Regions from separate parts of the Lysinibacillus sp. BNK-21 genome, predicted to be linked through region 1. Evidence: riboswitches for the same ligand, from Rfam matches in the RefSeq annotation. Region 1 holds a riboswitch; each other region holds the start of a gene.
What was found. A riboswitch is a leader RNA that binds a small molecule or an ion and turns the genes downstream of it on or off. The one in region 1 is predicted to bind cobalamin.
Positions count from the first base shown of each region.

Region 2: linked by a shared signal. The riboswitch ahead of ACMGGO_RS08290 ((2Fe-2S) ferredoxin domain-containing protein) and the one ahead of nikA (nickel ABC transporter substrate-binding protein) in region 1 are both predicted to bind cobalamin.
Region 3: linked by a shared signal. The riboswitch ahead of ACMGGO_RS00990 (hypothetical protein) and the one ahead of nikA (nickel ABC transporter substrate-binding protein) in region 1 are both predicted to bind cobalamin.

Region 1 is NZ_JBLQTS010000001.1:2,139,919-2,148,276, reverse strand. It holds gene metE (5-methyltetrahydropteroyltriglutamate--homocysteine S-methyltransferase) at 1-1,661, shown strand, start outside; cobalamin riboswitch at 1,809-2,002, shown strand; gene nikA (nickel ABC transporter substrate-binding protein) at 2,151-3,767, shown strand; gene nikB (nickel ABC transporter permease) at 3,839-4,792, shown strand; gene ACMGGO_RS10925 (ABC transporter permease subunit) at 4,795-5,604, shown strand; gene ACMGGO_RS10920 (ABC transporter ATP-binding protein) at 5,618-6,388, shown strand; gene ACMGGO_RS10915 (ABC transporter ATP-binding protein) at 6,398-7,204, shown strand; gene ACMGGO_RS10910 (DUF2089 domain-containing protein) at 7,395-7,760, shown strand; gene ACMGGO_RS10905 (SHOCT-like domain-containing protein) at 7,773-8,159, shown strand; gene ACMGGO_RS10900 (hypothetical protein) at 8,169-8,358, shown strand, end outside.
Region 2 is NZ_JBLQTS010000001.1:1,638,265-1,650,614, reverse strand. It holds gene cobI (precorrin-2 C(20)-methyltransferase) at 1-618, opposite strand, end outside; gene cbiE (precorrin-6y C5,15-methyltransferase (decarboxylating) subunit CbiE) at 611-1,831, opposite strand; gene ACMGGO_RS08315 (cobalt-precorrin-5B (C(1))-methyltransferase) at 1,788-2,921, opposite strand; gene ACMGGO_RS08310 (precorrin-8X methylmutase) at 2,921-3,580, opposite strand; gene cobK (precorrin-6A reductase) at 3,593-4,354, opposite strand; gene ACMGGO_RS08300 (sirohydrochlorin chelatase) at 4,351-5,271, opposite strand; gene cobJ (precorrin-3B C(17)-methyltransferase) at 5,286-6,953, opposite strand; gene ACMGGO_RS08290 ((2Fe-2S) ferredoxin domain-containing protein) at 6,958-7,329, opposite strand; cobalamin riboswitch at 7,475-7,657, opposite strand; cobalamin riboswitch at 7,909-8,094, shown strand; gene ACMGGO_RS08285 (energy-coupling factor ABC transporter permease) at 8,243-8,989, shown strand; gene ACMGGO_RS08280 (energy-coupling factor ABC transporter substrate-binding protein) at 8,993-9,265, shown strand; gene cbiQ (cobalt ECF transporter T component CbiQ) at 9,271-10,044, shown strand; gene ACMGGO_RS08270 (energy-coupling factor ABC transporter ATP-binding protein) at 10,041-10,877, shown strand; gene ACMGGO_RS08265 (S8 family peptidase) at 11,025-12,350, shown strand, end outside.
Region 3 is NZ_JBLQTS010000001.1:186,745-199,094, forward strand. It holds gene ACMGGO_RS00970 (C40 family peptidase) at 1-69, shown strand, start outside; gene ytvI (sporulation integral membrane protein YtvI) at 201-1,259, opposite strand; gene ACMGGO_RS00980 (hypothetical protein) at 1,350-1,904, shown strand; gene ACMGGO_RS00985 (glutathione peroxidase) at 1,985-2,530, shown strand; cobalamin riboswitch at 2,655-2,853, shown strand; gene ACMGGO_RS00990 (hypothetical protein) at 3,011-3,568, shown strand; gene ACMGGO_RS00995 (ABC transporter substrate-binding protein) at 3,552-4,502, shown strand; gene ACMGGO_RS01000 (tyrosine-protein phosphatase) at 4,648-5,415, shown strand; gene ACMGGO_RS01005 (MATE family efflux transporter) at 5,550-6,917, shown strand; gene ACMGGO_RS01010 (putative RNA methyltransferase) at 6,920-7,753, shown strand; gene ACMGGO_RS01015 (lysophospholipid acyltransferase family protein) at 7,833-8,435, shown strand; gene ACMGGO_RS01020 (low molecular weight protein-tyrosine-phosphatase) at 8,496-8,957, shown strand; gene ACMGGO_RS01025 (YebC/PmpR family DNA-binding transcriptional regulator) at 9,159-9,878, shown strand; gene ACMGGO_RS01030 (arsenic transporter) at 9,943-11,238, shown strand; gene ACMGGO_RS01035 (methyl-accepting chemotaxis protein) at 11,321-12,350, shown strand, end outside.

The sequences.
Region 1 (8,358 bases):
ATCCAGCAGAGATAAAGCTGGTGAAAGAAATGTATGACCAGTTAGCCACTGCCGTTCCTGAGGCTAAAATAATGCTACAGACTTATTTCGAAGCTTTAAGTGCCTATGAAGCATTAAGTACATTGCCTGTTCAAGGATTCGGTTTGGACTTTGTTCATGGCTATAAAGGAAATATGGCGTCACTTCGTCAATTTGGTTTCCCGCAGGATAAAGTATTAGGAATAGGGGTAGTGAATGGCCGTGATATTTGGCGTTCAAACCTGGCGGAAGTCAATGCGACGATTCAAGCCATTGAACAGCTAAGTCATGCTGCTGAACTATGGATTCAACCATCAAGTAACCTACAGCACGTTCCAATCACAACCTCTCTTGAAAATGAACTTGACCCTGTTTTAAAGCAGTCTCTGGCCTTCGCAGATGAGAAAATCATAGAAATCACGGGGCTGACTAAATATAGACGAGATAAAGATGGTTCCTTACAACATAATTTTTCAGAAAGTATGAAGGCGATTGAGGCTCTAAAAAAACATCCAATCCGCCAAAATAAGTTAATTCATCAAGCCGTTCAAACTGTGACAAAGCAAGATTTTGAACGACACAGTAATTTTACGAAGCGACAAACGATCCAACAACAAGCCTTAGGATTACCGCTGTTTCCAACAACTACAATCGGTAGCTTCCCGCAATCAGATGAAGTGAAAAGAAATCGTAATGCGTGGCGAAAGAAACAATTATCGAATGAAGCCTATGAAACATTTTTAGAAGACGAAACAAAGCGCTGGATCTCCATACAAGAGGAATTAGATATCGATGTACTTGTTCATGGTGAATTTGAGCGTACAGATATGGTTGAATATTTCGGTGAAAAGCTGACTGGCTTTGCCTTTACAAAGAAAGCGTGGGTTGTTTCATATGGATCACGCTGTGTGAAGCCTCCGATCATTTATGGAGATGTTGCATGGGCTTCACCAATTACCGTAAAAGAATCCGCCTATGCCCAAAGCCTAACGAAGCGATTTGTAAAAGGCATGCTGACAGGGCCAGTAACAATATTAAATTGGTCCTTTGTGCGAGATGATTTGTCCCGTAAAGATGTCGCTTATCAAATTGCATTAGCACTCCGTAAAGAGGTGGAAGCACTAGAAAACGCAGGTATATCAATTATTCAAGTGGACGAGCCAGCGTTAAGAGAAGGTTTACCGCTTAGAAAGGAGGAATGGGGGGCTTACTTAGAGTGGGCTGTCAATTCCTTTAAGCTTGCGACATCTAGTGTCAAAGATGAAACACAAATCCATACACATATGTGTTACTGTGAGTTTAATGATTTCATCGAACCAATTAGCGCACTAGATGCAGATGTGATTTCCATAGAAACATCACGAAGTCATGGGGAACTTATTACCTCACTACAAGTACAGCCCTATAAAAAAGGAATTGGCTTAGGCGTCTATGATATTCATAGCCCTCGTGTACCAAGCGAGGATGAAATGCTCGCTATTATGAAAGATAGTCTACAGGTGCTGGACCGTTATCAATTCTGGGTGAATCCAGATTGTGGCTTAAAAACGAGAAAAGAAGATGAAACCGTTGCAGCTTTAGCGAATATGGTTGCTGCTACTAAAACGTTGCGTCAAGCTGTACAACAATCTACATCAAGCTAACGAAATGATTTTTAATCTACTACATCTACTCTCCAATAACGAAGACTAGGGTAAATCCCTAGTCTTTTTATCTTACGTCGATATATATATTATCTTCAGAAAGTAAAATTGACGTGAACATGCGAGCATGTTATGTTTATTACTAATTTCATAGCAATCATTACAAGTTTGAGTGAAATCGTCTTTCATTCAATTAAAAGGAAAATGGGTGAAAATCCCATGCTGTCCCGCAGCTGTAAATGAGGAGTTTTGTTTCAAATACCACTGAGTGAGTACTTGGGAAGGTGAAACAAAATGATGATTCATGAGCCAGAATGCCTGCTTGTAAGAAGATTCATTGATGATCTACGAAAGATAGGGAGATGGATGGAGACTTGCTCATCGTGGGTTTTTCTGTCCTTATTCTTTCTTAGAATAAGGTTTTTTTATGCCTTCTCTTCTTCAACAAGTAGATGTATTTGTACTACGAATAGAGATAGGAGACAGAAAATGAGATTGACAAAGTATTTACTTCCTTTCCTGCTTGTCCTGACGTTCAGTTTACTTGCTGGCTGTACAGGCACGGATGAAGAAAAGGAAAAGACCTCAGCAAACCAAACAGATGAAAAAATAATAACGATTGGCTGGCCATTAGATGTCGGTCCATTGAATCCTCATACATATTTACCGAATCAAATGACTGCCCAAGCAATGGTTTATGAATCCTTGGTGGAATACAATGATGATGGTACTGTTACGCCTAAGCTCGCCGAAAGCTGGGACATCTCTGAGGATAAAACTTCGTATACTTTCCATCTAAGAAAAGACGTGAAATATTCAGACGGCACTGCATTTAATGCAGATAATGTCATTCGTAACTTTGACGCCGTTTTAGCGAATCGAGACATGCATTCTTGGATGGGCATGGTTAACCACATGAAAGAGGTTGTAAAAGTAGATGATTTTACAATTCGTCTGCAATTGGATGAGCCTTATTATCCAGTCTTAAACGAACTTGCCTTCGTCAGACCTTTCCGTTTTTTAGGGGATAACGGATTCCCAAAGGATGATATGACGCAAGATTCTATCAAAGCACCGATTGGAACAGGCCCTTGGGTATTAACTGAATACAAAAAGGACGAATATGCATTATTTAGTCGCAATGAAAACTATTGGGGAGAAAAACCACTAGTTGAACAAATAAAAGTAAAAATTATTCCTGACTCAGAATCTATTTCATTAGCATTTGAAAACGAAGAATTAGATTTAATTTATGGGCGTGGCATTATTAGTTTAGATAACTATACGTATTTAAAAGACAGTGGCAAATACAAAACTACTACCTCTGAGCCTTTATCTACGAAAGCACTGCTATTCAATACACAATCTGGTCCATTATCTGAGCTAAAGGTACGTCAAGCCATTCAATATGCTATTAATAAGGAACAAATGGTCGACAGTATTACACATGGTACGGAAAAAGTAGCGAACACATTGTTCTGGGATGCGATTCCTTATGCCAATATAGATTTAGCACCTATTGTATACAATCCAGAAAAAGCCCAACAATTGCTAGATGAGGCAGGGTGGTTATTACCTAAGGGTGAAAAAATTCGTTCAAAAAACGGACAGCTGTTGTCTTTAGATTTGATTTACATTGCATCTGATGCAATTCAAAAACCAATGGCAGAATTAATGCAAGGTGAACTCGCAAAAATTGGCGTTCAGTTGAATTTAGAAGGGGCAGATGTAATGGTCGGTCTTCAAAAATTGATGGATGACCAGGTGGATATTAATTTCTGGCGTACCAATGGACCACCTACAGATCCACATAGCTTTGCAAATGAATCAGCTACACCAAATGCTAGTGGTGTGTACGAGGCGAAATTAGGCCTAGCAAACGCCAAAGAAATCGATACGAAAATTCACCAATTATTAGTAGGAACAGATGAACAGGAACGCGTGCAGCTTTACACGAATATTTTAACGATGTTTCATGACCAGGCACTCTTTTACCCTATTTCTTACGAAACAAATAATGTGATTTATCAACCATCTCTAAAGGATTTTGCACCACGTGCATCTGAATATGATATACCTTATGCACAAATGGCTAAAGAAAAATAAAAGTGGAGGAGAGAGTGTGTCTAGCAGAGACAGCTCTCTCTTTATCATAGGATTGAGTAGGAAGTGACAGCATGTATGAATCAACATGGATCTTTTGTTTAAAAAGAATTTTAACATTGCCCTTTGTCTTATTAGGCGTTTCCATCCTAACCTTTGTATTTATTCGTTTTGTTCCTGTAGAGCCTGCTGAAGTCATACTACGTTTGGCAAGGGTTGCGCCAACAGAGGAAGCCATTCAGGCATTACGTGAGGAACTGGGAACGGACAAGTCGTTTTTTCTTCAATATTTGCTATGGGGAAAGGGCATAATCCAGCTAGATTTTGGAACATCTTTTGTTAGTAAATTACCTGTGGCACATGAACTATTCGTGAAATTACCCGCAACCATTGAATTAGCTATTGCTGCGTTTATCCTCATTTTAGGGCTAAGTATTCCATTCGGAGTAATAAGCGCATTGTATAAGCACACCATCATCGATAAAATCATACGATTCTTTAGCATATTGAGTGTGTCGATTCCAGCCTTTTGGTTAGGTTTCCTATTACTCTATTTATTTAGCTTAAAATTAGGACTCTTTCCGACAAACGGGAAGGGCACACCTGCTCATTTAGTTTTACCCGCCTTCGCACTGGCGTTACCAACAATTGGATTATTCGTTCAGCTTATCCGTTCAACCATCCTAGAAGAATTACAGCAGCAATATGTTCAATATGCACGGCTAAGAGGATTAAAAAGCTCCGTGATTCTTATCCGTCATGTTTTGCGAAATGCTGCTATTCCCTTGACTTCCTTGCTAGGCATGACCCTTGGCAATCTTTTAGGTGGAGCCGTGATTGTGGAGCAGGTTTTTAGCTGGCCCGGACTCGGCAGGTACTTAATAGAATCCATTATGAACAGGGATTATCCAGTTGTACAATGCTATGTGTTAATTATTGCGGTTATCTATGTGCTTGCCAATTTATGTACAGATATATTGCATCGTTTATTGGACCCTCATCTAATGATGAAGGGTAGGAGAGATTAAAAATGAAATTTGTACGAACAAAAAGTGGCAACTTAACAGGATTAATCAGTCTATTCCTCCTTGTCATTACTGGCTTATTAGGACTGTTGGCGCCAATTTTAATGCCACACGACCCTTTTGCTGTCGATATTGCTAAGAAATTTTCAGTCCCGTCTTGGGACTATCCATTAGGTACAGATCATTTAGGAAGGTGTATCTTGTCACGCCTTCTTTTAGGTATTCGTTATTCTTTAGGTTCAGCGCTCATCATTCAGCTAGTCGCTATTGTTTTAGCTATCCTACTGGGTGCTTTTGTAGCGTTGAAAAGAGGATTAATTGATTTTCTTTTTATTCGATTATGTGATATTTTATTAGCCTTTCCGACACTCGTACTTGCATTTGGGCTGTTAGGTATATTAGGTCCTAGCTTAAAAAATGTTTTAATAGCGCTCATTTTCACACAGCTTATTTATTATGCAAGAATGATCCGAGGTTTGTTTATTGGCATCAATGAGAAAGACTTTGTTCAAGCTGCTAGGATAACGGGCACTACAGGTATCCAATTAATTAGACGCCATTATATACCCAATCTATTGCCATCTATTGTCACGATTGTCGCATTAGATATCGGGAAGGTGATTTTAGAAATTGCAGGCTTTTCCTTTATCGGACTTGGGGTGCAGGCACCGATTCCAGAATGGGGCATGATGATCAATGAAGGAAAGCAATACATGAGACAGCATCCTGAATTAATGCTTTATCCAGGACTTGCCATCATCCTTGTTGTGTTATTGTTTAATCAATTAGCAAATCGTTTAAAAAGGCTTGACTAGGAAAGGGGAAGTTATGGAGAAAGTTTTAGAAGTGATAGACCTCACAGTCAAAATAGGGGAGAAAAATATATTAACCTCTATCAACCTGACAGCTTATAAAGGGCGAGTCCTAGGAATTATCGGGGAAAGTGGCAGTGGCAAGTCTATGCTTTGCCATGCCATCATGCAAACATTACCGTCCTTTGCCCATGTCAGCCAAGGGGAAGTACTCTATCTGCAAGAAAATTTATTAAACGTTTCAGCTACTAAATGGAGAGCTTATCGTGGCAGACATCTTTCGATGATTTTGCAAAACCCACCCGCTGCATTTGATCATATTCAAACGATTGAAAGTCATTTTCGAGAAACATTAAAAGCACACTTTAAGCTTACAAAAAAAGAAATGAGACAGATCGCCCTTGATGCTTTGAAAAAAGTTCATTTACCTCAGCCAGAGCAGCTCTTGTCCTACTATCCTTTCCAGTTAAGTGGAGGCATGCTACAGCGAGTGATGATTGCTCTGTCAATGGCGATACAGGCCTCCCTCTACATCGCAGACGAGCCTACGACTGCTCTGGATACCATCAATCAGAAACAAGTATTAACACTATTTAATCAAATTCGCTCAGAAACAGATGCTACCATACTCCTTGTCACGCATGATTTAGGTGTCATTGCTGAGCTTGCGGACGATGTGGCTGTGATGTATCAAGGAGAAATCGTTGAGCAAGCAAATGTTTTTGATTTTTTTGATGCGCCTCAGCATCCCTATACCAAGAAACTTTTACAAGCGAGAATGCTATGAGGTGATAAAATGACGCTACTAGAAGTAAAAAATATTGAGAAATACTATGCGCAAAGACCATTTCTATTCAAACGAGGACAGGAAGCCCCTGTATTAGAGAATGTGACATTTTCACTTCAGGAAGGAGAATGTCTTGGCATCGTCGGTCAAAGTGGTTCTGGAAAAAGCACATTAGGGCGCATTATTTTAGGGATTGAACGACCAACAAACGGAGAGCTGATCTTTCAAGGTGTCAATTTATACGAAGCACCCAGCAAAGAGAAAAAAATGATACGAAGAAATTTACAGGCTGTTTTTCAAAATAGTTATCATTCATTTAATCCAAAACAGACGATTTTCGAAATACTCGAAGAACCGTTTTTGAATTTCGAGCATTTTAGCAAAGCAGAGCGACAACAGAAAATAAGGGAATTACTAGACTGTGTAGAGTTAGAGTGGGCAATGGCTCAAAACTATCCCTCACAGCTAAGTGGGGGACAGCAGCAACGAGTCAACATTGCTAGAGCTCTTGCATTAAAGCCGAAACTGATTGTTTTAGATGAGGCCATTAGTAGTCTTGATATGATTTTGCAAAAGACGATTATAGAGCTACTGCAAAGACTTCAAAAAGAGCTACAGCTTGCTTATCTATTCATTTCACATGATTTACAGGCCACACGTTTTATGTCAGATCGCATCCTTGTGATGCAGCATGGTCAGCTAGTGGAGGAGATAGGCAAGGATGGGACATATCAGCACCCCGCTTCACAAGCGTTATACAATGCAATTTTGCCATCACACCCGCGGGAAAGAAAAAAGAAGGATAGACCCAATTAAACAGAAACGCCATTTTGAGAAATTAAAAATGGCGTTTTCTTAATTTTTAAAGCAATATAGAAACAAAAATAAATAAAATTAATCAAGATATTAATTTTATTTATTTTTTAATTAAAATTATTAATTTTATTATTTACATCTTTAATTTCTTTATTATATAATCAGCTTAACTTAAAGGAAGGAGTTCACTATGGCTTATCAAGTAATCACAAATTGTCCTGTCTGCAGTAAAACATTAAAAATTACGAAGTTACAGTGTTCTCATTGTCACACGACCATTGAAAATGAGTTTGAATTGTCGAAGCTAGCATCCTTATCACAGGATCAGCTTCATTTTGTGGAAGTATTTTTAACCTGCCGAGGAAATATTAAAGAGGTTGAAAAGGAACTGGGGGTTTCGTATCCAACAGTTCGAGGCAAGCTAAATGATATTATTTCATCCCTTGGCTATGCTCAAAAGAAGAAAAATGAAGTAGATGAGAAAAAAATTGTAAGCATGCTTGAAAATGGCGAAATCACAACAGATGAAGCCATAAAGCTCTTAAAAGACGAATAGGGAGGAACGACCATGAAAGAGGAAATTACAAAAGTGTTAACGATGATTCAAGAGGGCAAAATTGATGCGGATAAAGGATCAGAGCTGATTCAAGTGCTACAACAGAAAGAAGAATCAGAGAATAAATTTGCGGAAAAAACAAAGTATTTAGATAAAACGTTAAAGGTCCGTGTTGTATCCACCGAAAATGATAATGTCACGGTAAATTTACCAATTAAACTTGTCAAAGCCGTATTGATGGCAGGACACAGCATCGCTGCAAGTATTCCGCAATCTGAAAAATACGTAAAAGATATCGACATCAATCTTCTTCTTGAAGCAATTGAAAATGAACTAGATGGACAAATTGTAGATATAAAATCAGCAAACGGAGATTCCGTTGCAGTCTTCATTGAGTAGAGGCGACGAATGATGCATGTAAAAGTGAAAGCAAAAGACGTTCGCTTTACCGTCCCTGTTCCCTATACTGTGCTAACCATTGTCCTCTCCATTTTAACTTCTAAATGGATTCAGCAACAAGCCAATAAGTGGACAAAGGCATACTTCGATAAAAAGAAAATAGACTTTACCTTTCCCCTCATCGACAAAGAAATGCTAA
Region 2 (12,350 bases), 500 kb from region 1:
CTTTGTCACCACGGATGCTTTATCTAATAAATCTAAATCGCGTAGCACTTCAAGCATTAAATCAATCACTTTCGCCACTTTAATAAAAACAACAGCATCATGTGTTTCAATCGCTTCACGCATAGCTTCGTAATTGTCATACGCAGGAATAATCGCAACACGATCATCACCATCCGCTAACGCAATGCCTAAGCGTGATGCAGAGCCATTAAACGAAGAAATTCCTGGTACCGTTCGAATTTCGACATCTGGATGCTTGTCCTGCATTAGCTTCATCATATGAATAAACGTACTATACAATAATGGATCGCCCTCTGTAACAAAGGCTACATCTTTGCCTGCTTGTAATTTTTCGTAGACAAGTTCTACTGACTTTGTCCATTCACGTTCTAAAACAGCCTCATCTTTCGTCATTGGGAATACAAGACCAAGCATATCTTTTTCTTCTGGATTAATATACACATCTACAATACGATGGGCATAGCTTTTACTGCCTTTTAGCTTTTTTGGGTAAGCAATAACAGGTGATTCCTGAATCACTCGAAATGCCTTTACTGTAATTAATTCTGGATCGCCAGGACCAACGCCCAAGCCATATAAAATTCCTAGATTACTCATGATTTTCTTCCTTTCGATAAGCGGAAATAATGTATATTGGATTTAATGGCACAAAGCGTGTCATATCTAAAATTGGTTTACTGCGTGCCAGCTGAGCCTGTAAAATGTCAACAGCAAAACCACAAGCTTTAAATGCCTCAACAGCTTTATATAAATTTTCAATAGTCGCCGCATTTAAGACAATGCGCCCATTTTGCTTTAAACGCTGACAGCATAATTGCAGTAACTCAGCCATTTCACCACCAGTGCCCCCGATGAAAATGGCATCAGGGTCTGGAAAGTTGTCTAAACCCTCTGGTGCTTTACTATGAATAGCAGTTATATCGACTCGAAACTTTTGTTGGTTTTGAAGACAGTTTTCTAAATCAGGGGCATTTTTTTCTACGGCAAAAACTTGTCCCTCAGGAGCAAGCTTACCTGCCTCAATGGCCATGGATCCCGTACATGTGCCAATATCCCAAATAATGCTATCCCGTTGAAGCTGCATGGCTTGCAAACTTAAAACTCGAATTTCTTTCTTCGTAATAAGTCCTTTATCTGGCTTTCGTTGTGAAAATTCTTCATCATCAATCCCAAGTGTGTAGCGTTTCGGTGCTATTGTTTGTTTTAAAACCACGACATTTAAAGGAGAAAAATGAGTAACTTCCATTTCATCGAGCGAGTACCAGCCACTTTTTTCGTTGTCGCCCTGTAAATTTTCGGCGACAAACGCACGATATTCCGTCATACCAAAATGCTTTAGATATTTAGCAAGAGCATTCGGACTATTCTCTACATCGGTTAAAAGTGCTACTTTCTTTTTGCCATCAATTCGCTGTGCCAAGCCCTTCATTGGTCGTCCATGAATACTCGTTACGTAAGCATCCTGCCAGCTCTCTCCCATTTTCGCAAAGGCCAGTTGGACGGAGCTCATATAGGGATAAACCTCTATTTGTAGCTTTTTGGCTAAATAGCCTCCGATGCCATAAAATAATGGATCTCCAGATGCAAGAATCACGGTATTTCTTGTTTCTTCAGACAATCTTTCAACAAGTGTTGAAAGACCTCCTTTTATCAAGATTTTTTCACCCCTAAAGTCTGGGAAAAAATCAAGTACTCGCTCACCACCAACAAGTACCTCACAGTCTTCAATCCACTGAAGGTATTGAGGTAATAAGCTTGCTAATCCGTTATCCCCGATCCCAATCAACTTCATCGATCGATGCAATGTCATCAGCCCTTCCTAATAATTGTCCCTGCATCGAATAGATCGATGTGGAAAGCGTTAAACCGCCCTTAATATGATGGATAGAGGAATAGCAGCAAGCCTCACATAAACGATGGAAGAACGCATCATAGCCCTTCTCCATCATCATCTCACCTACTTGTGAAGCTGTATTTGCCTCCAGAACTTGTGCTATCGTTTCTCTATCTGCCCCTATATCCTCTGCCAGTTGTGCTAAAAAATTAAAATCGATTGGTGCACTTTTGGAATGCACCATCATGACTCCTTGTGCGACTTTAGAAAATTTCCCCATCATCCCAACGAGTGAAACTTGTTTGATGCCTAGACGCTTACAATGCTTTAATGTAAAACCTACAAAGTCACCCATTTCAATAAACGCTTCTTCTGCTAGATGTGGGTATTGTTTCATCGCAAACTTCTCACTTCGTCCACCTGTTGTCACCACTAAATGCTCACAGCCAGCCTCTTTCGCTACACTGATGGCTTGGACAATACTGGCCATATAAGCAGAACTCGAAAAAGGCACGACGGTTCCCCTTGTGCCTAAGATTGAGATGCCCCCAAGTATACCGAGTCGTCCATTTAACGTTTTTTTAGCAATCTCCTCACCCTTAGGTACAGAAATCACCACATTCACGCCTCGTGTAATGTGAAATTCGTCCAACACACCTTGGACCGTGCTATAAATCATTTTACGAGGTACAGGATTAATGGCTGCCTCTCCGACAGGCACTGGCAAGCCAGGCTTTGTGACACGCCCGACGCCAATACCTCCATCTAAATGAATCCCAGGTGTATCTGCCCAGCTCACTGTGCCAACAATGAGTGCCTGATGGGTCGCATCAGGATCATCACCAGCATCTTTAATCGTCTCACAGCTGACAGCATTTTCTTCAAATATGCATTTTTCAATTGTAAAGGTTGCATCTCGACCAATAGGTAAATGAATCGTACTTGTCTCTTGCTCCTCCTTAGTAATAAGGGCAAGCAGTGCAGCCTTTGATACAGCAGTTGCACAGGCTCCCGTCGTATAACCGTGACGCATGTCCTTGGGGTCCTTTTTTGGCTTCCGCTCCATTATTTTTTCGCCTGTTCGTCCGCTAAAAGTGAGATGGCATTTAAAGCAGCAACCGTCACTGTACTACCGCCTTTACGCCCAACATTTGTAATGTATGGAATCCCTTCTAGTTTAAGCAGCTCTTCTTTTGACTCAGCTGCTGACACAAAACCAACAGGCATACCGATAATTAAATCTGGTTTTGCTAGCCCTTCTTTAATTAATCGAATCAATTCCAGCAATGCAGTTGGTGCATTACCAATGGCATAAATACCACCTTCATGTAATTTTGATGCCTTTTGCATCGAAATAATGGCACGTGTTGTATTTTGTTTTTTCGCTTCTATTGATACATCTTCATCCGCAATATAGCAATGCAAATCACCACCATGTTTTTGGAAACGCTTTTTACCAGAGCCACTTTCAATCATTTGCACATCTGCAATGACATGACGTCCTGCAAGAATAGACTTGATACCCGCTTCAATAGCACCTGGTGTAATGATGACACTACGACCTAGCTCGAAATCAGCTGAGGCATGGATAATGCGACGTACAACTTTCCATTCATCTTCTGAGAAGTCATGCTCGCCCATTTCCTCTGCAATAATAGAGAAACTGTAATCGTAAATTTTATCTGGGTCTACCGTTAATGGTTTAAAATCTGTTTTAAAATCCATGGAAAATGCCTCCTAAATTGTATGTTCAACAGCCTGTAATACTTCTTCAAATGTTGAATATTGTTGGCCGTACTGTATATTTGGTCGTGCAATAAGAATCGTTTCAATCTGGCATGCGAGAGCTGCCTCTAGCTTCTCATCAACTGAGCCCACTTTACCGCTTTCTTTGGTAATCATCAACGTCACTCCGTATTGACGAAATAGAGCTTCATTTAATTCCTTTGAAAACGGACCTTGAATAGCCACAATATCTCGCTGCGCCACGCCAAGTGCCTCACATTTTTCCATATTATCCAGTCGTGGAAGCATACGAGCGATTACTCTTGTGTTTTCTAAGCCCTGTAAAACCCTTGTAAATGTAGCGAGTGTTTTACTACCTGTCGTTAGCATAATGACACCGCGTTTTTCTGCAGCTAGCTGAGCTGCCTCCTCATAATCCTTTACAACAGTAATCAAAGGATGGGCATAATGTTCATGAGCTCTTTCATAGCGAATATAAGGAATCTTTGCCTGCTCTGCCGCTGCCATCGCATTTTTAGAGGCTTCCTCCGCAAATGGATGAGAAGCATCTACCACCAATTGATAGCCCTGCTCTGTCATGATGGTCGCCATTTCCTCAGCTGTCAGTCTACCGATCAAATGTGGCAGGCCAACGTCAGCAAGACTAGAGGCTGCCGATTCAGTGACGACCGTAGCGGTTACCGCATAACCTGCGCTTTGTAATGCAAGGGCTAGATCCCTTGCATCACTTGTCCCTGCTAACATGAAAATCATTTTACCGGCTCCTCTTCATGATGATGGTCATGGTCATGATGGTGATGGTCGTGATGATGATGATGCGCATGTCCATGATCGTGATCATGATGGTGATGGTGATGTGCATGTCCATGTACTGCCGCATAGGCGCGATAATCTTCTAGATCTTGCATACCTGTTGATGTACCGTTGATTGCCTGTTCAATACGCTCTAATAAAACATTTTGTAACCGTTCATGGTAGCCAAAATAGTTAGCAATTTGAATATCACAATCTGGATAAAGTTCATTAAACTTCTCACACATGCCATGCATGCGTTCCATCAAAATGCCTGTGAATAAAAAGTATGGTAACATGATGATTTTTTTTGCACCTAGTTTGACACAACGTTCAATTCCTTCTTCAACTCGTGGATCTGTGACACCCATAAAAGCACTTTCTACGTATTTCACAGGTAGTTTTTCCCATAAAAGTCGCGTGATTTTATAAAAATCACCATTAGCAGATGGATCACTGCCACCTCGTGCAATCAATAAAATCGCTGTGTCTTCCTGCTCTTGTTCTGAATTAAAGCCAATTTCAGCTAGGCGATCTTGTAAAATGGCAAAGATTTCATCATGGATACCAATTGTTTGACCATATGTGAAGGTAATCGTTGGATAATGCTCACGCGCATGCTCTATTTCCGCTGGAATATGCAGTTTTGAATGGCCTGCATGCAGTAAAATGATTGGAATTACATGTACCTCTGTAGCTCCCTTTTTCACACAGTTTGTAATACCTTCTTCGATGTTAGGTGAAGCAAATTCAAGGAAACAAGTTTCCACTAAAAATTGTTCATCAATACGCGGTGTCATTTGTTCGATAAATGTACGAACCTCATCATTTCCTGCTGCTAAACGGCTCCCATGGCCGACAAATAAAATAGCTTTCATCTCTCTACTCCTTACTAGTCGCCGCACGGAGCTGGCTCTACTTTTATTTTGGAAGACATATCTTGATACGTAAAATGCAGTATTTTTTTCACACGTTTAAAATATTTAAATAAGCGTTCATTTGGATGAGCATTTGCTTTATATTCTTCAATAATATCTGTAATGAGTGGAATCAGCTGCTCAGGCTCCAGCCCTTCTACAACAGGCTGTGCTGCGTGTGCTGTACGACCGACTGGTTTTGCTCCAATAAAGACATCAAATTTACTTTTGCGGTAGACGATGCCAATATCATCAAATACAGCCCGATAACAGGCCATCCCACAGCCATTAAAGCCAATATTTAATGTCTTCGGTAAGGACATACCGCCTAGTTTTTCTTGTATTTCCTCTGCATATGGTATTGAATCAGCCTTTTCACCGTAGCAAAAATCACAAGCCTTCAGTGATAACACATCACCAATCGGGGCTAATAAAAACCCTACTTCCTGTAATTTCTCTGTGATCTGTTCAGGGGCAGTCGTTGGTATTTTCAAATGAATTTGATGATCTGGTGTGTATTCCATCGTCCCCTCATCCCCAACGACCTCCGCTAACATCATCATTTGCTGGGGAGTAAAAAACTTATTGGCTACACCAGGACTTACTGCTAATTCAAAAATAGATTCTATTTTTTGCTGTACAAGCTTCGGTGTTACTTTGACTGCGCTTGTCCCTTTTACCATTGCAAGTGCCGCTGTAGCCATTTCAAGAGCTGTTTTTTTCGGCTTTGGCGTAGCGGCTATACTGGGTTTATTAAAGCGCCCTGCATTAGGGTCAGCCGTAAAGTCATTTCGCGCTGTTCCCGTCTCTTGGTTCATTGCCCAAGGTTCATTTTCTTCGCGTAAACGTTGATGTGGACGTAATGGCTGTTTCTCTTCACCCAGGGTATATTTACGTTGGTAACCGCGGGGCGTAATCATCTTATTGTCATAGAAAAATGTTGACGAATTCCCGATAATGACAGTTGTCAACATACCAATATCATGTTCTAGCATTTCTGCTAGTGTTGTCATGGTCACTTCTTGACGTTCTCGATAGGCACTTTTCACAAGCCCAACTGGTGTGTCTGGCGAACGATATTCTAAGAGTATTCGTTGAGCCTCGACAATTTGTCTTGTTCGACGTCCACTTTTAGGATTGTATAAAGCAATGACAAAGTCCGCCATTGCAGCTGCCTCGACACGCTTTGCAATTAAATTCCAAGGTGTTAGATGGTCACTCAAACTGATTGTACAAGCATCATGCATAATAGGTGCACCAAGTATGCTAGCGCATGAATTAATCGCAGAAATCCCAGGAACAATTTCAACTTCAATTCCTGTTGCTTCTGTCCAGCCTAGCTCAATTAACACCTCATAGACTAATCCTGCCATGCCATAGACGCCTGCATCACCACTCGAAATTACTGAGACGATGCTCCCTGCTTCGGCTTGACGAACGGCTTCCTGTGCACGCGACACTTCTTCTGTCATGCCTGTACTAACAATCGATTTTGCACTTACTAAATCTTGAATCAGCTCTACATAGGTTTTATAGCCTATAATCATATCACTTTGTTGTAAAGCCTCTACTGCACGTGTCGTAATATGCTTAAAATCTCCAGGTCCAAAGCCTACTACGAAAATTTTTCCTTTTTGCGCCATGTTGTTACCCCTCTTTCACCTTTTCGATCCCTTTAATGGCAGTTGTTTGAGCAGTACGCTGTAATGTACCTTCACGAAGTGTAAAGACATGTTCGTTGTATAAGGATTCATGATGTAAATCTTGTACTAGTGTTCTAGCATGCTCTGTTGATGGCACACGATACCAGTTTCCTTGAGGATAAGCGATTACCACACAAGCATCCTTGCAGCGTCCATTACAGCGCGTTCTTGTCGTATGTATTTCCTGATCGAGTGCTTGCCGTTGTATCTCATCTCGAATGGCTAAGGTAATTTCCTCCCCATCCTTCTTCATGCAGCTACTGCCATTGCAAATAAAGAGATGTGTTTTCATCCCCTCTAAATTCCAAGTTGTCATCTTCTGTCTCCCCTCATTTGCTTTTTGGAAAAAGAAAAACCTTTACTCTATAACGAAGAGTAAAGGTTTTGTAGAAGCCAAATAAAAACGAATAGAATGAAATACAGGTACCCGCTTTCGCTTCAACTTCTCCCTCCGAAAAGTTTGCATGCACAATCAAATAAGCAGGTTTCCTGACTTAAGCTTCATTTTACTGTCGCACCTTCCCAAGTTTGTACCAGTGGCTTTGCGATTTCATCAGCTATTACAGTAGCGGGGGCTGTATTGGATTTTCACCAATTTCCCTATTATCTCGAGCTATTCGAGCACTTATTGACGTTTTATATGAAATTTTTAGTAGAATTTTAAATAGAAAACTGTCTTTATCATATCTTATTATTTTAAAATTTCAATATTTCTTTAAAAATTTATGACAAATTTATCAATTTTGAATGGAACTAGGTATGAAATTTATACAATCTATATAATTTGCGCACAAAATTTTATCAGAATATTCACCGTTGACCTTTAATTTAAAAAATTTCATAAAAGGTATAGCATATTTATGGAAATTCATGTTACACTTTGTCGTGAAATCTCACAATTTGAATGTTTTTCGGTGCAAAGTGCTTGTCATTTTGCTTAAAAGGGAAGCCGGTTTGAGTCCGGCGCGGTCCCGCCACTGTAATAGGGAGCTTTATAGAATATGTCACTGTCCAACGGATGGGAAGACCTATAAAGCATTGAACTAGAGCCAGGAGACCTGCCGAAAAATAAGTGATCGTTTCAACCTACGAGGATAGGTGTGCGGCTTAGCAGATGAGACTGTTATTTGCTTTTTTAGCTATGCACTTTTCCACCTAAGGAGAAGTGCTTTTTTTAATTACGCACGCAATATTCTAAAAATCTATTAATTAGTTAGGAGGAAAGCTTTTTGAAATTATCATGGTGGAAACTTAGTTATTTTTTACTAGCCTTTTTAATCGTGCCAAAACGTGCCTTTGCCATGCATATCATGGAAGGTTTTTTACCAATCGAATGGGCTATTTTTTGGTGGGTGATCTCTATCCCATTTATCATTCTAGGATTGCGTTCTATTCGAAAAACCATTGATGAAAATCCTGAAACAAAAATGCTTTTGGGGCTTTCAGGGGCCTTTGCCTTTGTGCTATCCGCCCTAAAAATCCCTTCAGTTACAGGTAGTTGCTCTCACCCAACTGGTGTAGGACTTGGGACAGTACTCTTTGGCCCTCTAGCAATGAGTGTAATTGGAACAATCGTTTTATTATTTCAATCTTTATTATTAGCTCATGGAGGAATTACAACTTTAGGGGCTAATGCCTTTTCTATGGCTATTGTTGGTCCTTTTATTGCTTACTTTGTCTTTAAAGGGGCTCAAAAAGTAGGGTTGTCATTTTCACTAGCCATATTCTTTGCAGCTATGCTTGGTGATTTAGGTACATACATTGTGACTTCTGTACAACTAGCACTAGCCTTTCCTTCAGAGGTTGGAGGCTTTATGGCATCCTTTACAAAGTTTGCAGGTATTTTTGCCTTAACTCAAATTCCTTTAGCAGTGAGTGAAGGAATTTTAACGGTCATTGTGATGAATTTCTTGAAAAAATACAATGTTAGCGAATTAAAAACGTTACGTGTTTTCTCAACAAAGGAGGCACATTAACAAATGAAGAAAAATTTATTGTTATTAGCAATTGTTGTGTTGTTAGCCATCATTCCCTTATTCATACAAAAAGGTGCTGAATTTGGTGGTGCTGATGGAGAAGCAGAAGCAGCTATTGGTGAAATTAATGCGGAATATGAACCATGGTTTGAAAGTCTATGGGAGCCACCAAGTGGTGAAATCGAAAGCTTATTATTCGTGCTACAGGCAGCTATAGGAGCTGGCTTTATTGGCTACTTCATCGGCTATATGCGTGGCAAACACAAAGAAGGTTAACCATTATGTTACTCATTGATAAGTATGCCTATCTGAATAAGCTAGCGTCCGTTCATCCGCTAGAAAAAATGATATTTTCACTTGGACTACTTCTCATAACGCTCATCATGAGAGATGAACGACTTTCACTCATTACATTTTTTGTAATGAGTGCTTTTATCATTTTAGGTGCAAAAATTCCGCTTGCATACTACGGCAAATTATTATTGCTACCTAGCTTTTTCTTATTAACAAGTCTCGTATCTATTTTACTTTCCTTTACATCATCAACGAATACACTCCCTGCCCATATTTGGTCGTTTACATTTAGGAATTGGACTGTCTTTATTGGGAATGCAAGTGTTTTAGCAGCGCAACAGCTGTTCTTTATTGTCCTTGGTAGCATTAGTTGTTTATACTTTTTAATTCTAACCACTTCCGTACAAGGAATATGTTATGTGCTACGACAATGGCGACTTCCCTCTTTATTAGTGGAGCTCGTCGAACTAATCTATCGTTTTATTTTTATGTTTTTAGAAAGCATGCAAAATATACATCTCGCCCAGCAAGCACGTCTTGGCTATCATTCACCGATGCAATGGCTACGCTCTGTCTCCATGCTTATTGTGGCATTATTTGTGGAAATGTTTCAGCGTAGCCGAGAGCTCAACAATGCCATGCAATCACGTGGAGGCGAGGCTGTCTACTGGCAAGAGATGGGCTCTTATAGCAAGAAAAATTGGCTAGGCATGGCAGCTATTTTACTAGTCCTCATCGTATATGGAGGGTATTTTACATGACAGCATTTTATTTTAAACTCAACCAATTATCTTATGCCTATGCGGATGGTACGAAGGCGTTGTCAGATATTACATTAGACATTCCAAAAGGTAAAAAAATCGCCATACTCGGGCATAATGGCGCAGGAAAATCGACTTTATTTCAGCATCTTAACGGTATTTTAAAACCTACAGCTGGAACGATTGTATTCGAAGGCAACGATCTGGAATATAGTCGAAAAGCTTTAAAGGCCCTACGCCAAAAAGTCGGCATTGTTTTTCAGAATGCAGATCATCAGCTTTTTTCAGGGACCGTCAAGCAAGATATAGCATTTGGCCCATTGAATCTCGGCTGGTCTACTGAAAAAACGGAAGAAAAAATAGCATGGGCCGTTGCGCAAACCGAAGTGGAAGATTTGCTTGATAAACCCATTCATTTTTTAAGCGTAGGTCAGAAAAAACGTGTAGCAATGGCAGGTGTTTTAGCGATGGAGCCCTCTGTCCTTTTGTTAGATGAACCAACAGCAGGTCTTGATAATTATTATGCTACACAAGTATTACAATACTTAGCCAAATTAGATGATGGTGAGAGAACCATTTTACTAGCAACCCATGACATACCTCTCGCCTATGAATGGGCAGATCTAATCATTGTTATGGAGGCTGGAAAAATTATTTATAACGGTGATCCAATCACCTTGTTTTATGAAGACGAATTGTTACATCGCGCGCATCTTGAACGTCCATGGATTTTTGAAATGGTCATAGCTTTGCAAAAAAAGAAGCTATTGCAGGAAAATATCAACATCCCTCGTTCCAAGCAGGAGCTACAACAATTAATAGAACAGATCTAAAGCTTTTAATAATGCTAGGTTTTTTCGTTATACCTACCAAAAATTAAAATAGCAAAGAAAAATTTTCCTCCATTACGAAACTTTTCTAATCTTTGTCCGTATTAATATAGTCGAGATTTAATTTATAACACCAAGGAGAGATAACAATTGAAAAGTTGGTATAAAAAATCAGTCGCTGTTGTAGCATCTGCTGCACTCATGGTTCCTGCTGCCTCTGCCTTTGCTGAGGCACCTCAGCATAAAGCGAAAAACATGCTGGCAAACAGTGCGAAACAAACAGAGAAGAATGAAGAAAAATGGATGAGTAAGGATACAATTGTTATCAAGCATTCAGGTCTTGATAAAAACGTACATAAAAAAATTGGCTCCAAGGTCATCCGCTCCATTCCTTCATTAGGGTATGATGTTGTACAACTAAATAAAGGCGTATCGATCGAAAAAGCCGTCTCTTACTATTTAAAGCAAAACGGAATATCAAGTGTATCTCCTAGTTACATCTATCATTCTTTTAATAAAGAAGCTGATCCTAAAAAACAAGAGATGTATCATTTAAACTTACTGCAAATGGATAAGGCACTAGAATTAGCAGGCAACCATGATGTCACAGTTGCTGTCATTGATTCTGGTGTAGATTTTAAACACCCCGATCTAAAGTCACAAGTACTCCCACCCTATAATGCAGCAGCACCTGCTAATACTACCTATTCAGGCGATCACGGAACACATGTGGCAGGTATTATCGCCGCAGCAAAAGATAATGGCGTAGGTGGGCATGGGATTAATCCGAATGCAAAGTTACTGCCAATTGATGTATTTAACGGCAAAGAAGGTGCTAATGATTTCATCATTGCACAGGGTATACTTTATGCAATTGAGCAGGGCGTTGACGTCATTAATATGAGTCTAGGAGGCTATGGTGAATCTCCCCTGATGAAGGAAGCCGTTCAGAAGGCGATTGATAGTGGGATTACAATTGTGGCGGCCGCAGGAAATGAATCGACAGATGAATATTCCTTCCCCGCTTCTTTCGAAGGTGTCATTAGTGTTGGTTCAACAAACGAACGCAACAAACTATCAAGCTACTCCAATAACGGCCCGTCTGTGGATATTGTTGCACCAGGTGAAGACATTTATAGTACCGTTCATGATGCGAAGAAAGGATCATCTTTTGTCAAGTTTAGTGGAACATCCATGGCCTCTCCTGTCGTGGCAGGTATCGCCTCTCTTCTTAAATCCAAAGACCCATCTTTAAAACCGCATCAAATAGAAGCGATTTTAGAAATGACCGCACAAGATTTGGGCGAGAAAGGCTATGATCTTACTTATGGTCACGGATTAGTTGATCCTGTAAAAGCATTACAATTTGATTTAAATAAATTGCCTAAGCATTATTCAGAGACAAAGGAAGATCGTATTAAGAACGCCAAGATCCTTGCTAAAAATAAGCTAAATACAGAACATGGTGCTTTTGAA
Region 3 (12,350 bases), 2.0 Mb from region 1:
AATGGTGTCGTAATTGAATCACTTGATTGGTGGAATCAATACTTAGTAGGCTTTGGACGTATTCAATAGGCCTCACTAATATATAGACGGTTGAGATAAGAAAAAGGTCATCTTTGTAGAGAAAAATATACAAAGATGACCTTTTTTGTTTTTGGAATGCTATTCTTTCAAAAGAAACTTTCCTGCATACTAAATTGATATTAAATTTTAAAATTTACTTTGATGACACCTGTCTCTTTCAAGGCAATAAAGAAAATAATAACGAATGGGCCGACAAGTAAACCGATAATACCAAATAACTGTAGACCTATGAACATGGAAATTAATGTTGGTAAAGTGGATAAACCGATATGGTCTCCCATTAATTTAGGCTCGACTACTCGACGAATAATAAGTAAAATAGCAGCTAAGATGAATAATTTTACAGCTATAGAGGTGTTTCCCATCAACAGGTGGTAAAGTCCCCATGGCGCTAGAATAATGATAGAGCCTAGGAATGGTACAATATCTATTAGCCAGATAATAATCGTCATTGTTACTGCATATTTCGGTTGGATTAATAGCAGTCCAATGAGTGTGACGCCTCCAATAATAAAGCTTACAAATAAGTGAGCCTTCATATAGCCAAATGTTGCATCTTTTAAGCGATTTAAAATAATTTTTATCTTCTTTGCTGTATTGGGCTTTAAATATTTATAAGTGATTTGCTTTAACTTAGGCAAATCAAGCATAAATAGGAATAGCGCAATCATATAAACGAGAAGACTGATAAATAGGCTGGGTATCTCTGAAAAGAAGGCAGAAACTTTGCTATAATTAAAGAAGCTTAAAAAGGATTCTTCGACTTTCTTTATGAAATCCATAGTGGTTTTTTGAAGCGAAGCACTTACTTCAGGTGGAAAGTCTTCTGTGTATTTAGAAATATTTTCTTGCATATGAAGCCACATATCTGATAGCTTGGAAATATAATAGGGAGCTTGCTTAGATAGTAAAATTATTTGTGTCATTATTTGTGTAATAGAAAGATAACAAATAATAGATATAACAATAACACTCACTATGTAAATAAAAGCAACTGCTATTTTCCGTGACATTTTCCATTTCCGTTTAAAGAACATGACAATCGGTTCTAAGAAAAATGCACTAATCCCAGCAAGTATTAAAGGCATGGACACTGGGATAACAAAATAGGCAGCTAGAAGTAGTGATATTATCACAATCAACCGAAAAATCAATTTCCTAGCATTAAATTTATTCATAAACTCACCTTCTTTGCGAAAAAAATTAAGTTAAGTGTACCATAAATCAAATTTTATTACGTTCTGAAACAATAAAGGTAGGGATGAATTATGGAAAAAGAGATTTTGCAACTTTTTAGTAATCTAACAGAGCATGATCGCGATATTCAATATGAATCTTACGAGGAATTAATGAAAATTATGCAGGAACCCGTAGATTGGACATATGCAGTTTGGGAACAGCTAATAAAAGCACTTACATACAATAATGGTTATTCTCGTGCACGTGCTGCACAAATTTTATGCGCTTTAGCTGCAAAAAGTGATCCAGAAGAAAGGGTCTTGGAGGATTTTTTAAAGATTTGGGCTGTGACTTACGATGAACAATCTGCTACGGCAAGGCATGCATTACAAGCAATTTGGAAAATTGGACAGGCGGGTCCAGTACAAAGAGATTTGGTTGTATCGTATCTAGCTAAAAGATTTCAAACATGTATAGATGAAAAACAGCCATCTCTTATTCGTCAGGATATTATTATGTCATTTAAAAAGTTATTTGATCAAACAAATGACTCGAAATTATTAGATATTGCCCATCGTTTAATTAATGAAGAACAAGATGCTAAATATAAAAAGAAGTATAAGTCAGCCATCCGTTCAAAGTAGCGAGGTGGTGTTTTTTTGTGCAAATTCTTTGATGAACGATAGAATAGTCAACTATAATGAATGAAAAAAGGGGATTATGCATGAGCATTTATAATTATCTAGTTCGGAAGCCTAATGGCGAAATTTTATCGATGGAAACATATCGTGGAAAAACAATGTTAATTGTTAACACGGCAAACCAATGCCGATTTACATATCAATTTGAAGACTTACAGAAAATGTATGATAAATATGGAAAAGAGAATTTTGTAGTTCTTGGATTCCCTTGTGATCAATTTGGCCATCAAAATCCTGAAGATGGGGAGGAAACTAAGCATCTATGCAAGGTAAACTATGGGGTCACATTCCCGATTTTTGAGCTTGTACAGGTAAATGGAGAGGCTACCCATCCACTCTTTAATTATTTAAAGCATGAAGTGGATTACCGAGAGTTTGGGAAGGCAAGTATGCAGGAGAAAATGTTGGCAGAAGCAATTGTTCAACTTGCCCCAAGCTTTTTAGATGGTCGTAATATTCGCTGGAACTTTACAAAATTTCTAGTAGATGCTAATGGTAAGACCGTCGCACGCTTTGAACCAACAGATTCACAGCTCGATATTGAAAAAGCAATTGAAAGACTATTATAGTAAATTTCTTAATAATGTAAAAATTTGTTAGGGTTTTCTCTTCAAATAGAAATAATGCTATATTTTAAAACTGTGTACAGCTATTTTTTCTGAAGCATATATGATAAACTGCTTTACAAATGAAATATTCTTGCAGAATAAAGGTGCTAATTAGCATAATCGGGAATCCGGTGAAAAACCGGAGCTGTTTCCGCAACTGTAAGTGCAGCCATTATAAAGATTTACCACTGTCTCAAAGAAGATGGGAAGGTCCTTTATAACACATTCGTTTCATGTGACGAACTGTACAAGCCAGGAGACCGACCTTTATTTGAACGTATAAAAACTTCTCGGAAGCTAGGAGGATATACGGCAAATACATAGGCTTTGTCTAGTTTGATGGCTCATTATGTTATTTTTGTCGTTCCTTTGCAAAAAGGAGCGACTTTTTTATGCCTTTCAAATAAGAATTTTTCATTATAGAAAATAGGGGGGAAGCAAGTGAAAAAAGATGCCCGTTATTCTTGTTATCCATTTATGCGTGAGAAAGCTTCAACGGTCGATTTTGAAATTCGAACAGATAGCCTGACAACACATCTAGGAGTTGCATTAGCTGCGGTAAAAAAAGAGGATGTTCAAGTTGTTGCTGAGGATTTATTGCTTATGTTACCTATGGCTTATCATGTGAATGGCTCAGTACGTGGGAAATTAGCAGTAACTGAAGAGGATTTATCTTGGTTAAGTGAACGTTATGATTTTTACGTTCGCCATGTGAAGGAAGAGATTCAAAGTTTTGTTTTACCTCAAGGAACAGAGGCTGCTGCAGCCTTACATCTTTGTCGCAGTGAGGCAAAAAAATCATATCGTACTTTACACAAAGTATCAGAAGAACGAGAGGTTCCAGCTATTCTTTTCGATTACCTTGGTTTATTAGCTAATGTATGTTTTGTCATGGCTGTTTTTATGAATCAGCAAGCTGGAATAGCGGAAATACCGTTTATTAGTAAATCCTACCCAATGAAAAAGAAAAAGGAGAATAACAATGAAAAAAGTATTTAATTTCCAATGGCTATCAGTGCTCTTACTTGCACTGGTATTAGCAGGCTGTGGCACTGCTGAAGATACAAAAAATAAAGATGCTTCGCAAGATACACAACAAGCAGAGAAAACAAGCTATAAAGTGACAGATGACCGTGGAGTGGAAATAGCGTTTAATGAAGTACCAAAAACAGTTGTATCTTTACAACCAAGTAATACTGAAATTTTGTTTGCTTTAGGTGTTGGCGATAAAATTGTAGGAGCAACTGAGTACGATACTTACCCAGAGGAAGCACAAAAAATTGAACGTGTCTCTGATACTACGAACTTTAACAGTGAAAGAATTATAGCGTTAAAGCCAGATGTTGTCATTGCTTATACAATCGGTGATAAGGATGCCCTAAAGCCGCTTGAGGACGCAGGAATTAAAGTGTTTGTTATTCAATCTGCGACTACTTTCGACGATGTTTATGGAGATATCGAACAAATTGCTGCTGTGATGGATGTTCCTGATAAAGGAAATAAATTAAACGAAGAGATTAAAGCGAAAATTGCTGAAGTACAAACGAAGGTGAAGGATGTCAAAACGCCGAAAAATGTTTATTTAGAGGTTAGCCCTAAGCCAGACATATATACAGCAGGCTCTAGCACTTTCCAGCAAGAAATATTAGATACAGCTAATGTTAATAATGTTTTTTCTGACTTGAATAGCTGGGCAAAAGTGAATGAGGAAGATGTTATTGCGAAAAATCCAGATGTTATTTTAACAACAGTAAACTATACAGAAGATCCAATAGGAGAAATTCTTGGGCGAGATGGTTGGAATACTGTGAAAGCTATTCAAAACAAAGCGGTATTGTCCATTGATACAGATATCTCTAATCGACCTGGTCCGCGTATTGGTGAAGCTGTAGAATTAGTAGCGAAGGCTGTGTACCCAGAGTTATTTAAATAAGAAATGTTTCCATGCTAGCTGTCAGCCATTCAGCTAGCATTTTTTATGTGGTTTAAATTATTACCTAGCGTGAAAATTGGAATTAATGTAGTTTGTTCTTTAAAATAAAAGTAAGTATGCTTGATAATCTTAGGAGGTGTAGTGATTGGAGCAATTAGAGACAAAGATAATTCCATTTGAAGCAGTCTATAATTTCCGAGACATGGGTGGATATAAAACAAAAGATGGGCGTAGGGTAAAGAACGGTTTATTTTACCGCTCAGCTGCCCTTGGAAAAATGACACTGGCGGATAAAGAGCTATTTGAAACGTTAGGGATTAAAACCATTTTTGATTATCGCGATAACAATGAGGCGTATCATAATCCTAACCCAGTGTTCTCGCATGCTCAATATATACAAATCCCAGCGAAGGGTAATCATGCTTTTGAAATGCCAACCAATGCTGGTGGTAGAGATTTCTATAAAGTGGTAAGCCCTGAGATGTTTCGGGATTTTTATGCACAAATGCCTTTTAACAATCTTTCATTTAAAGAGTTAATGCAAACGATTCAAAATCCTAATAATCTAGGTCTTGTACATCATTGCGCAGTTGGTAAGGACCGAACGGGTATTGGAGGAGCACTTATTTTACTAGCTTTAGATGTACCTGAGGAGACTATCATGGAGGATTATTTAGATACTAATATACATTTACGTCCAATGGTAGAACGAATGGCTCAGGCTATTCAGCATCAGTATAATGAGCAAGAACTACAGCAATTTTATGCATTAATGTCCGCCCGTGAAGACTATTTACAAGCAGCATTGGATGCGATGGATCGTCGCTATGGTTCTAAGACTGGGTTTTTAGAGCAGGAATTTGGCCTAACAATTGAAAAACGAGAGCAATTACAATCTTATTGCTTAATTTAAAAATGAGCCCTTTCACACGATGTGAAAGGGATTTTTTATGTGGAAGCGCTGTCTTCCTATAAATCTCTTTACAGTCTGAATATTTGTGATAAGATACAATAGATTTTTAAGAAAAAATAGGAGAAGTGAAAGTATTGGCAGACACAATTAAAGAGACAAATAAGTTAAGTCTATTCCATTTAACATGGCCAATCTTTTTAGAAGTTTTTCTATTTATGTTGATGGGACTAGCCGATACTTTTATGCTCAGTGCTTTATCAGATAATGCTGTATCAGGAGTAGGTGCAGCCAATCAATATATCCATATTGCCATCTTGATTCTGGAGGTAGTGGGCAATGGTGCATCTATTGTTGTTTCTCAGTATTTAGGCTCTAAACGCTTTTTTGAAGCGGCCAAGATCTCGGCGTTAGCGGTCACGATGAATTTGGTCGTTGGGCTTTTAATGAGTATTTTATTTTTCTTCTTTGCGAGACATTTAATGACAATGATGAACTTGCAGGGAGAAGTACTCCACTATGCACAAAGTTACTTAGCCATCATTGGGAGTTTTATTTTCCTACAGGCTATTATTAATGCACTCGCTGCAATTATTCGTGTACATGGTTGGACAAAACAAACTATGTACGTTTCGCTTGGCATGAACGTCTTACATGTTGTGCTAAACTACGGTCTTATTTTTGGGAATTTAGGTTTACCAGAGCTTGGTGTGAAAGGAGCGGCTATTTCCTCTGTCATTAGTCGCGGATTAGCCGTCCTAGTATTTTTCTGGTTGCTGTATCAGGTAATGGAAGTGCGCGTAAAGTTACAATATTATTTTGAGTATTCAAAGGAATATGTGAGAAAAATACTAAACATTGGTTTACCATCTGCGTTTGAACAGGTACTTTATCAATTTTGCCAAATCATCTTTTTATATTATGCGACTTACTTAGGAGCAGAAACACTAGCAGCACGACAATATGCTATGAATATTTCGATGTTTACGTATTTATTTGCAATTGCCATTGGTACAGGAACAGCCATTATTATTGGTCGTCATGTAGGTGCAGGAGAAAAAGATGAGGCGTATCATCAGCTATGGAAAAGTGTTCGTGCAGCATTTGCTTTTACGATTATTATGGTCGCAGTCGTTACGCTATTCCGTAAGCCACTTATGCAGGTATTTACTGATAATCCAGAAGTCATTAAGATTGGGGCATCCGTGTTAGCATTAAGTATTTTGCTAGAGACTGGTCGCACAATGAATATCGTTGTCATTAACTCTTTACGCGCTTCTGGGGATGCTAGATTCCCTGTGAAAATTGGTTTTCTATCAATGGTTTGCATGAGCCTGCCACTTGGCTATTTATTTGTCTTTGTATTGGATTGGGGCTTGGTCGGAATTTGGCTAGCCATTTCAGCAGATGAATGGGTGCGGGCAATTATCGTATACTTTAGATGGAAAAGTCGTAAATGGGAGCGTTATGCTCTTGTATCACCGAACGACAAAAAGGAGGCATAGAAATGGGCGCATTATCGAAACGTGCTATCGGGGCGGCATTAATGGATCAACATATCATCCTTTTTGCTTGTCCAATCTGTCAGCAATCAATGCATGTCTATGAGCAGGGGAGATTGGTTTGTACTTCTAACCATTCCTTTGATATTGCGAAACAAGGCTATGTCAATATGCTGACACATAACGCCGCTTCTAAATATAGTAAGAGCCTTTTTGAATCCCGCAAGGCTGTTATTGATAGTGGGATTTATGATGCTGTAGAAGCCCGAATCGGTGAGCTTATAAGTTCTGCAAAAACGGTGCTCGATACTGGTTGTGGAGAGGGCTCACATTTAGCTCGCATTATGAATGATAGAGTTCATGGTATTGGCGTTGGAATTGACATAGCGAAGGAGGGCATTTTGGCTGCAGCACGTCATTATCCTCAACAAATTTGGTGTGTAGGGGATTTAGCTAAAAGTCCATTTGCTCAAGCGAGTTTCGATGCCATTTTAAATATACTATCACCAGCAAATTATGAGGAGTTTAAACGACTTCTTACACCGAATGGCTATCTTGTGAAGGTTGTACCACAAAGTGGTTATTTGCGGGAACTGCGAGCTCAATTATATGCAGATTCAAACAGGGAAACTTACTCTAATGAACAAATTGTAGCTCGTTTTCAAGATAGTTTTCGTGAGGTAAACGTAGAACGTGTAACTTATACTTTACCGCTTTCAGAAGAGCTAGTACCCGCGCTATTAGAGATGACACCAATGGGTTGGCATAAAGCAGAACAAACAGCCGTTGAACTAAATGAAATCACGATTGATGTGGATCTATTAGTAGGGAAGGTTTAAGTTGGTCACCTGCAATTGCAGTATACTGGTCTTTTCGATTACAATGGGAATAACTATTGAATAAGGTAGGAATGTAACAGTGTATAAACTAGCAGCAAATGTTGTCAAAGTAATATTAAAATTAATGGGTTCAAAGGCTCGTGTATACGGAGAAGAAAACTTGCCGAAAGAGGGTGGGTTTATTATAGCTTGTACACATACTGGCTATGTGGATATTTTAAACCTTGGTGTAGCCATGTACCCTCGTGAAATTCACTTTATGGCGAAGAAGCAATTATTTGAAATGAAAGGGCTTGGCTGGCTTGTTAAGCATTTAAATGCTTTTCCGGTAGACCGTGATAATCCTGGACCAAGCGTGATTAAAATTCCTTCGCAGTTATTGAAGGAAGGTAAAATTGTAGGGATTTTCCCCTCTGGGACACGTAGTGCAGAAGGAACAGATTTAAAACAAGGGGCTATTACCATTGCACAGTTGGCAAAGGCGCAAATTGTTCCAGCTGCTTATGTTGGTGCACGTAATGTGGGTGATGTAATGAAGCGAGGCAAAGGCTATTTAATTTATGGTGAGCCTTTTTATGTAACAGGCAAGGGTAAAGAAGGTCGTGAGCAGTTTACTCAACACCTTGAGCATGAATTAGTTGCTCTAACAGAAGAACTACAGAAACGTATTCCTGTAAAATAAAAGCAAACGGCACTCAGAATCAAATTGATTTTGAGTGCTTTGTTGTAGGAGGAAAATAAAATGATTCGAGTACTTTTCGTATGTTTAGGTAATATCTGTCGCTCACCCATGGCTGAGGCGGTCATGCGTGACATGGTGAAGAAAGAACATTTAGAAGATAAAATTGAAGTGGATTCCGCTGCTACCAGCTCATGGCATATTGGCGAACCTCCACATAGAGGTACACAGGATAAGCTTAGGGAATATGGTATTTCTACAATAGATATGCAAGGTCGACAATTACAAAAGTCTGATTTTGAAAAGTTTGCTTATATTATTGGAATGGATGAAAGCAATATTCGTAATATTCGCATAATACTAGGCCATCCAAACTCACCAAAGATTTTTCGTTTTTTAGATTTAACAGCGCATCGCAAGGATGTCCCGGATCCTTATTATACAGGTGATTTTCAAGAAACCTATGAATTGGTGCAAGAAGGCTGTCAGGCATTGCTAGCAAAAATTAAACAAGAGCTGTTATAAGATGGCGCTAAAATCGTAAATTTTAACAGCCATTTTTTTAGAAAAATGCTACCTTAAACATTGGTATATCTAGCTTTGTAAGCATCATTGTGTTATTATTTGCAGAGTAAAGATACGATAAGTATTTAATTACCATTTACAGATATACAACTGTGTATCTATTATTTTTATAAATTTATCTTTTGAAAGAGAGTGGAAACAATGGGTCGTAAGTGGAACAATATTAAAGAAAAGAAAGCGTCTAAAGATCAAAGCACAAGCCGTATTAATGCAAAATTTGGGCGAGAAATTTATGTGGCAGCTAAATCAGGCGAACCAGATCCAGAGTCAAACCGTGCACTTAAAGTAGTGCTTGAACGCGCAAAAACATACAGTGTTCCAAAACATATTATAGAAAAAGCCATTGATAAAGCAAAAGGTGGCGGTGATGAAAGCTTTGATGAATTACGTTATGAAGGCTTTGGACCAGCCGGCACAATGATTATCGTGGATGCTTTAACAAACAATGTAAATCGTACAGCATCAGATGTACGTGCAGCATTTGGTAAAAATAACGGCAATATGGGTGTCAGTGGATCTGTAGCTTATATGTTCGATTCAACAGCAGTTATTGGCTTAGAAGGTAAAACGGCTGATGAAGTACTAGAGATTTTAATGGAAGCTGATATTGATGCTCGCGATATTCTAGAAGAGGAAGAAGCGGTAATTATTTATGCAGAGCCAGACCAATTCTTTGCGACACAAGAAGCATTAAAGGCTGCGGGCGTAGAAGAATTTACAGTAGCAGAGCTTTCTATGTTGCCTCAAACAGAAGTGACTTTAACTGGCGATGATGTAGCGAAGTTTGAAAAACTAATTGATGCATTAGAAGATTTAGAAGATGTACAAAATGTTTTCCACAATGCAGATTTAGGCGAATAAATATTAACAAAATGAGTAAACCAGTAGCATTTAAGCTACTGGTTTTTAATTAGGGAGGAAAACGATGCAGACTGCTTTAGCCATTATTTTATTTTTAGTCACATTATTTTTTGTCATAGTGCAACCACGAAAACTATCAATTGGCTGGTCAGCCTGTATAGGAGCAGCTATTGCGCTATTAATAGGTGTAGTAACCTGGCATGATGTGTTAGAGGTAACGGGGATTGTTTGGAATGCAACGCTATCATTTATTGGTATTATTTTAATTTCACTCATCTTAGATGAAATTGGCTTTTTCGAATGGGCGGCTCTACATATGGCACGACTTGCAAAGGGAAGTGGAATTCGCTTATTTGTTTATATTAGTTGCCTTGGAGCTGTTGTATCGGCTTTGTTTGCGAACGATGGGGGTGCTTTAATTCTAACGCCAATCGTTTTAGCGATGGTGAGAAAACTGAACTTGAGTGAAAAAATGATCTTTCCATTTATTATTGCAAGTGGATTTATAGCAGATACAACCTCGTTACCGTTCGTTATTAGCAATTTAACGAATATCGTATCCGCTGACTTTTTCGATATAGGCTTTATAGATTATGCAGTTCATATGCTTGTACCGAATTTCTTTTCGTTAGTGGCAAGTATAGTAGTACTTTACATTGTTTTTCGCCGTTCCATACCACAACATTATTCTCTTGAGGCAGTTGAGCAACCAAGTCAGGCAATCCGAGATCCCAAATTATTTTCGATCGCTTGGTATGTAATTGGGATTCTATTAGCGGGCTTCTTAGCTGGTGAGGTTTTACACATCCCTGTATCTTTTATTTTATGTGGGGTCGCTGCAATATTCTTATGGCTAGCACAGCGTAGCTCTGTGGTAGATACAAAAAGAGTTGTAAAAGGAGCGCCATGGAATATTGTGTTCTTCTCAATTGGCATGTATGTGGTTGTCTATGGGTTAAAAAATGTAGGGATGACAGGAATGTTAGCAAATTTATTTGAACTAGCTATACAACAGGGCTTCGTAGTAGCAACGATGACAATGGGATTTGTCGCTGCCATTTTGTCTGCTGTCATGAACAATTTACCTACTGTTATGATAGATGCTTTGGCGATTTCAGAAACAAGCGCATCGGGCATGATGAAAGAGGGACTGATTTATGCAAATATAATTGGTACGAATTTAGGTCCAAAAATGACACCGATTGGTTCACTGGCAACATTGCTATGGCTTCATATATTAGCCCAGAAAGGCATTAAAATTAGCTGGGGACAATATTTTAAAATCGGTGTTATTCTTACCATTCCGACACTGTTCGCCACTTTAATTGCATTAATTATTTGGATATGCTTAATATCATAGAATTATTGTCGAAATAGTTGAAAAAATAGTACAATAGGAACTATTAAGATATTAGTATATCAGTATATTAAAGGAGGAAAGTATGCGAGCGACAGGCAAATTAAGCAATAAAATAGTGTTAATGTCATTAGTAATGTTAGTGGCTTTGTTATCTTTTTTTGTTATAACAACTATCTACACAGCAAAATTATCTGTTAATAAAACCATGGGAACACAGGCAGTTGCAGTTGCTGAGAATATTGCAAAACATCTAAATGCTGATGAGTATGAGCAACTCTCAAAGGAACCAAAAGAATCTGAGTTATATTGGCGACTTCGAGAAGAGCTCAACGAATTACGTGAAATAAATGGTGTTCTCTATGCCTATACTTTCGCAGTACCACAGGAAGATAAAAAGGTACGTTTTTTAGTGGACGGTATGCCAGCAGATGATCAAGAAAATGCTGGAGCTATAGGAGATGAGTCCTCCACCACATACTACAAGGATATTGAAAAGGTAAAGAATACAGGAAGTTATTATTCCGCTATTTTACATAGTGATTTTGGAGATTATTTATCTGGTACTGTTCCATTAAAGGATGAGGCAGGGAATACTGTTGCCTTTGTTGGGGTCGATATAGAAGCAACAGAGGTAAGCAATGTTGCGAATGCCGTATTAACGGCTATTTTACCTGCATTAATTATTGTCATATTAGCTTTAACAGGTATTGTTATGTTCATCCTATATCGTTATATTAATGGAGCGTTAAAACCTCTTGCACATTTAGGTGATGCAGCACAAAGTTTTGCTCAAGGTGATATTGCTAAGGCAACGATAGCAGTGGAGAAAATCCAGCTAAAAGGAGCAAATGAAATTACAATATTTGCACAATCCTTCAGAGAATCACTACAAAAATTAAAAGAAACTTTCCATACGATTCAACAACGCACATTTGCTTTACAAAATGTTGTTCAAAAAATTGATGAGACTTCTCAGCATGTGGAAGAATCAAACGCTCAAATTGCAGATCGAATTATTGAAATTGCTGCTGGTAGTGAGCAACAGCAGCAAAATAATCAAGAGGTTGTATTAACTATGAATGAGATGTCGATTGGTATTCAACGACTGGCTG